2 regions of the Mesorhizobium sp. BR1-1-15 genome follow, and region 2 is predicted to be linked to the other one. Evidence: predicted binding sites of a transcription regulator. Region 2 holds the regulator's gene; the other holds the start of a gene.
What was found. The regulator LexA, encoded in region 2, represses DNA repair genes until DNA is damaged. The targets are predictions, from matches to a motif close to TGTTCNNNNTGTGTTCNG.

Region 1: a site for LexA is predicted at 1,651-1,668, ahead of dinB (DNA polymerase IV). Genes of this name have one in related genera too.

Annotation. Positions count from the first base shown of each region.
Region 1 covers NZ_JAIUIF010000012.1:38,040-41,448, forward strand. The annotation lists gene LB541_RS19950 (sterol desaturase family protein) at 1-333, shown strand, start outside; gene dinB (DNA polymerase IV) at 381-1,622, opposite strand; gene LB541_RS19960 (hypothetical protein) at 1,764-2,000, shown strand; gene LB541_RS19965 (winged helix-turn-helix transcriptional regulator) at 2,145-2,561, opposite strand; gene LB541_RS19970 (dihydrofolate reductase family protein) at 2,702-3,289, shown strand.
Region 2 covers NZ_JAIUIF010000006.1:175,115-178,523, forward strand. The annotation lists gene LB541_RS13455 (ComEC/Rec2 family competence protein) at 1-935, shown strand, start outside; gene lexA (transcriptional repressor LexA) at 929-1,672, opposite strand; gene LB541_RS13465 (TetR/AcrR family transcriptional regulator) at 2,140-2,817, shown strand; gene kynU (kynureninase) at 2,814-3,409, shown strand, end outside.

The DNA of each region.
Region 1 (3,409 bases), on a different contig from region 2:
AGGGATCTGCACGCCCGCCATCATGTCGAGGAGCGCAGTCCGGTAGGCACGCCGACCTGGCTCAGCCTCGGCGTGCATGCGCTTGTCGCGTTCTTTCCCGTATGGATGGTCTCGGATTTCGCGGTCGCCAGCGCGGCGAGCTGCGGGCTGATGCTGGGCTACCTATGGTACGTCAGCATCCACCATGTGATCCATCACTGGCATCCCACTCATCCGAGCTATCTCTACACGCTGAAGCGCCGCCACGCGCTGCATCATCATGTCGACGAAAATGTCAATTTCGGCGTGACGTCGCTGTTCTGGGATCGGGTCTTCGGCACGATGCGGCTCTGAAGCCAACTGGTGTGCGCCATTCGAGGAGCGCAGACAGCCATTCCCGCTTACAATTCCTTCTGCGCCAATTCCCTGAACTCGTCGGGCACGGAGCGGGCCGCCTCCAGCGCCACGGTGCCGTAGTCGACGGCCTGTTTGCCGAAGCGCTCGCGGATCTTGTCGATGGCGCGGTCGGCGCCGAAGCGTGCGAGGCCCTTCCTGGTGCCGGGGCGGCGCTTTTCGTCGGCGAGGCCGAGCGGCAGTTCGAGCTGCAATTCGGCACTTTCCTCCAGATGCGAGACCGAGATCGCCAGCAGCGAAATCGTCCTGTCATGCGGATGATCGGCAAGCACGCCCCGCACCAGGTCTGTCGCGATCTCGGCCAGCATCACCGTCGCCGAGATCGGCTGGTCGAGCGTGATCGAGCGGGTGACGGCGCTGAGGTCGGCGAAGCGCACGCGCACCGTCACCGTGCGGCCGGGGCGCGCCTTGGCGCGCAGCCGGCTGGCGACCCGGTCGGCCAGATGCAGCAGGACAGGGATGTAGACGCATTCCAGTGCCGGCTTGCGGCCAAGCGCCGACTGGGCACCGGCCGAATGGGCGCGGCGACGTGTTTCCAATTTGCGCGGATCGCGGTTCCACGACAAGGCGGCAAGCTTTTCGCCGGCGGCAGGGCCGAGCAGCCGCGCCAGCGCGCCGCTGTGCGTCCTGGCCAGTTCGCCGATTGTCTGGACGCCGATCTCGGCCAGCCGCGCGCTGGTCGCCGGGCCGACGCCCCACATCAGGGAGACCGGCAGGTCATGCAGGAAGGCGATCTCCGTGCCGGGCTCGACCACCACCAGCCCATCGGGCTTGGCCACCTGCGAGGCGATCTTGGCCAGGTGCTTGGTGCGCGCCACGCCGATCGAGATCGGCAGGCCGAGTTCGCTTCGCACGCGGCGGCGAATGGTCGAGGCGATCTCCCGCGGCTGGCCGAACAGATGCGTGCAACCGGCGACATCGGCGAAGGCCTCGTCGATGGAGATGCGCTCGACCAGCGGCGTGAAATCGTCGAGCACCTTCATCGCGGCGTCGCCGAGCCGCTGGTAGTCGCGGAAATTTCCGCCGACGAAAATCAACTGTGGGCAGAGCTCGCGCGCCTTGCGCCCCGGCATGCCGCCGCGCACGCCGAAGGCGCGGGCTTCGTAGGAGGCGGCGAGCACGACGCCGCCGCCGACCGCGATCGGCTTGCCGCGCAGCGACGGGTCGAGAAGCTGCTCGACCGAGGCGTAGAAAGCGTCGAGATCGGCATGCAGGATGGTGGGCTCCATCCCCGGTTCCTCGCGACGTTGTAGAGTATGGAACATAAAGAGAACAAACATTGCTCGCTGTCAAGCGAGGTCGCGATCCGCCGGAACATTGTCGCTCACAATCGCGTTGACGGCCGAAGGGCGCCGCGTGCGGAGGCTGGCATGGGCAACTTTGAAATGATCGATCTGGTTTGCGTCGTCAACGCCTGCTCGACCGACCGCGCCGCGGGGCGGCTGGTTTCGATGGCCAAGGCCGTGGAGGAATTGCGGGTGCTGACCGGCGATTTCGTCTCGGCCGACGAAACGGTCGCGAATGCGCTGAGTGAAGTCGCGCTGCAGTGCGGCTGCGCCGTGCTGTTCGATGAGCAGGCGGGCGCCGACATATTGCGCACGCCATAGCTCGCCGCCGGCGTGCTGCAATGCATCACGCAACCGCTCCAATCGCTTGTTTTTGCGCTATTCCGAACAGAGGGCCGTGACGCGCTTTCTGAGGCGCGTTGCCTGTGCGGGTCGTTGTCCGCGAGGCCGCCTTGGCGACATCCATCAACCGAGATGCTCCGCCCGCAGCGCCTGCCTGAGGCGCTCCAGCGCCGGCTCGCCGTCGGCAGCGAGCTTATCGGCGATCCTTGCCAGATCATCGTCGGCCTTGCGGTGCTTGCTGCCCCAGGCGCCGAGCGTGGCCAGCACGGGCACAAGGTCGACGCCGGCCTCGGTCAGGCGATAGATCGCCTTCAGGCCATGTGTGGGATCACCGCTGCGGGTGAGGATGCCTTCGTCCTGCAATGTCTGGAGGCGCTCGGCCAGCGTACGCGAGGAAATGCCCTCATCGGATTGCAGGAATTCGCGAAAGTGCTTTTTTCCGGCGAAGACCAGGTCGCGGATGATGAGCAGCGTCCAGCGGTCGCCGAGCAGTTCGAGCGACAGGTTGATGGGGCAGCCAGACCGGTCCTGTGTCGACATGTGTATGGTTCCATTTTTAAATCGCTTTACTATTGACATCGTTTTCATCTCAGGTCAATAGTTCCAAATGTAAACCATCGGCAACCGTGCCGGCCGGACGGGTAAAACGAGCCGCTCGGCCCTTGACTGGGAGAACCATAATGAAAAAGCTGATCCTCCAGATGCAGATGTCGGTCGACGGTTTTGTCGGCGCCGCCGGGGATCATCGCTGGCAGCTCTGGGAATGGGGCGACGACAGCGCCTGGGACGAGGAGCTGAAGCGGGACTTCAACGCCGTCTTCGCCGGCATCGATACCATCCTCTTGAGCCGCAAGATGGCCGAGGAAGGCTACCTCACCCATTGGGGCAATGCGGCGAAGAGATATCCGCGCGACCCGTTCTATGCTTTCGCCCAGCGCATCGTCGAGGCGAGGAAGGTGGTGCCGAGCGACAGGCTCAAGGCCTCGCGATGGGAGGGCACGACAGTGGTCAGCGGCGACCTGCCGCGGGAGGTCGACTTGCTGAAGAGGGGTGAGGGCGGCGACATCGCGGTGTTCGGCGGCGCCGGCTTCGCCTCGGCGCTGATCGCGGCCAGGCTGGTCGACGAGTTCCAGCTGTTCATCAACCCGGCCGTGCTGGGCGCCGGCCGCCGCATCTTCGACCAAGGCGGGTTCGGCAGGCTGCGGCTGCTCGGCTCGAAATCCTATGCGAGCGGCATGGTGGTGAGTCGCTACGCGCCGGCCGGCTAATCGAAAGGCATTGCACTGATATCATGCCTGCCGTTGAGCTTGGGCATGGCAGTCGGCGATGCAGCACCAAGCGCGGTTGTGCCTTAGCCCCCAGGGGCGAAGGGAACACGCGCCTCGATG
Region 2 (3,409 bases):
TTTTCGCCATCTGGCATTTCCAGCGCGTGTCGCCGCTCAGCCTGTTCGCCAATCTTGCCGTCATGCCGATCGTTTCTGTCGTGATGTTCCTTGCGGTTGCCAGCGCGCTGCTGATGCCGTTCGGGTTCGATGGACCATCCCTTTATCTGATGGGCAAGGGACTGGCCGCGATGATCGCCATATCAGGATGGATCTCGCAACGCTCGCCGGTCGACGCGGTCGGGTTGATTTCGCAGCAATCCGTCCTTCTGGTGGCGATCGCCCTGGTCATCGCGACGATGGCCACGACATGGCTGCGGCTGGCGGCACTTCCCTTCGCGCTCGCCGGCCTGTTGACCGTCTCGGACACGCGCACGCCGGACGTGCTGATTTCGGAGGATGCCCGCCTGGTGGCGTTGCCGATCGGCGGCGGCGAGCTCGCGATCAACCGGGCGCGCCCGAACGAATTCACCGTCGATAATTGGAAACGCGCGCTGAAGTCCGAAACCATCGTTGCGCCGGAACTGTTCGACAGCGGAGACCGACAGTTCGACATCTTCGATCCCGCGCAACTTCCGGCGGGAGCGCCTTTCTATTGCTTCACGGGCCTGTGCATGGCCCGGCATACCTCGGGGGCGATCATCGCGCAGGTGGAGGATCGCAAGGACGCCTGGAGGGCCTGCTCCTATGCGGATCTGATCGTCATCAACGACCCCGCGGGCTACGACCCCTGCCACAATCCGCTGGTTCTCGTTATCACCAAGCGGCAGCTCGCTCGTAAGGGAAGTGCCGCCGTCTTCTTCGACCGGCAATCGGCGACGGCACCGGCACGGGTCAGCTTTGCCGTCGACAGGCCATATCGGCCTTGGCACGAACAGCGAAAATTCTCACGCGAGGCAAGGGGACTGCCGCCTTACCGTAAACCCGAAAAGCCCACCGCCGACCCCGCTCAGTAGCGCCTGATCAGGCCGACCAGCTTGCCTTGCACCTTGACCCTGTCCGGTCCGAAAATACGTGTTTCATAGGCCGGATTGGCAGCCTCGAGCGCAATCGAAGCACCCTTTCGGCGGAAGCGCTTCAGCGTTGCTTCCTCCTCGTCCACCAGGGCCACGATGATCTCGCCGGGACTTGCGGTGTCGGCATTGCGGATGATGACCGTGTCGCCGTCGAAAATGCCGGCCTCGATCATCGAATCGCCCTTGACCTCCAGCGCATAGTGTTCGCCGCCCATGATCATGTCAGGCGGCACTGAAATGGAATGCGTCTGATGCTGGATGGCGTCGATCGGCACACCCGCTGCGATGCGACCCATGACCGGGATCGACACCGCTGAAACCGCATCGTCGTCATTGCCGACAGCGGGCAGACGCGAAGACGTCGCCGGCTTGATCTGCCGGCTAGGGCTGCTGCCCTGTCCGAGGCTGCCCTGGATGACGCTCGGGGAGAACTTCTTTGCCGCGTTAAGACCCGGCGCGATCGAGTCCGGCAGGCGCAGCACCTCCAGCGCGCGCGCCCGGTTGGGCAGGCGGCGAATGAAGCCGCGCTCCTCCAACGCCGTGATCAGCCGATGAATTCCCGACTTGGAGGCGAGGTCCAGCGCTTCCTTCATCTCGTCGAAGGACGGCGGAATGCCGCTTTCCTTCAGCCGTTCATGGATGAACATCAAGAGTTCATGTTGCTTGCGCGTGAGCATGGCGGCCCCCAAAGGCATTGCACGAAGGGTCTGGAACCAGAATCAGAAAACAAACCCAGAACAAACACTATCTGTTCCAGTTGTGTTCCGCAACCATTTAAAGTTTAATGAATTTGTTAAGGCGACGGAAACGAAATGCCCTCCCGCAGCCAGCATCCTGCCAGCGCGGTCCGTCGTCAATGCGCTCCCGGGCCCTTTGAAACTATTTTGGTTAATGGCCTGTGGCCCGACCGGTCTCCACTCTTGGCACAAGCCTGCAAGCTGGGTGACCGGCAGGTGCGGGGTGCGTTTGGGCGGATTAGAAACCCCTGCGGCTCGTGAACGAAACGAAACCAAAATGCCAACTTCCTGCCGGAAAACGACGAGGCACCACCACTGGTCGCGATGGGCTGCGTTCGCTCGCTCCTTGCTTCCCGTTCGCTTGACGAAACCGTATAATAATGTACGGTTTTCGAAGAGGAACACCAATGACCACGCCGAAGCAGGCCGCGCGACGCGAACGGATAGAGGAGGCCGCCTATGCGGTGCTCCGGGAAACCGGCTACAAGAGCGCCTCCCTGCTTGCTATCGCCAAGCGGGCATCGGCCTCGAACGAAACCCTCTACAACTGGTACGGCAACAAGCAGACCCTGTTTCGATCCTTGATCGAAGCCAATGCGGGAGAGGCAAGGAAGCTGCTGGAGGACGCCCTTCACCAGGCGCGCGATCCGCTCAAAACCCTGAACTTGCTCGGGCCAGTCCTGCTGACCCTCGTGACGGGCGACAAGGCGGTGGCGCTCAATCGCGCCGCGGCCGGCGACGTCAACGATACAGGCACGCTTGGCCAATCGATCGCGCAATTCGGCCGCAATACCATAATGCCGCTTGTTGGCGACCTGCTTCGAACCGCAAGTCGGGCCGGCCTGATCGCCTGTGACGATCCTGCCGAAGCCGCCGACATCTACATCAGTCTTTTGATCGGCGATCTCCAGGTTCGCCGGATCGTTGGGGTGCTCGAGGAACTGCCTCGGGCGGAAATCGAGCAAAGATCGAACCGGGCGTTCACCCTGTTCTTGCGCCTCTATGCGGCCAGCCCTTGCCCGGGCGGCAAAACAGCCGGCCCGTTTCCAGGGCGCTCTTCTCACCGAGGAACATCGCGACCATGAGCAAAATTCCCGATCTCGCAGCGATCGAGGCAATGGACACCGCGGATCCGCTGCGTGCCATGCGTGACCGCTTCACCTTGCCCCAGGGGGTGATCTATCTCGACGGCAATTCGCTGGGCGCCGCTTCGCCCGCCGTGTTCGGCGAGCTGCAGAAGGCCGCCACGCAGGAGTGGGCGCAGGATCTCATCCGCGCCTGGAACACCGCCGGCTGGTTCGACATGCCGGTCGAACTCGGCGACCAACTCGGGCGCCTGATCGGGGCCGCCGCCGGCCAGACGGTGGTCTGCGATACCACCTCGATCAACATCTACAAGGTGCTGCATGCGGCACTCGGGATGCGGCCGGACAGGTCAGTCATCGTCGCCGAGGGGGACAGCTTTCCGACCGATCTCTATATGGCCGAAGGCGTTGCCTCGACGCGGCCGGGCACGGTGCTGCGGCTCGAGGGTGTCGATGCGCCGACCATAGAAGAACTGATCGACGAGCGGGTCGCGGTCATCCTGGTCAACCACGTCAACTACAAATCCGGGCAGTTGCGCGACATGGCCGCGCTGACGCGGACGGCACATGATGCCGGCGCGCTGATCGTCTG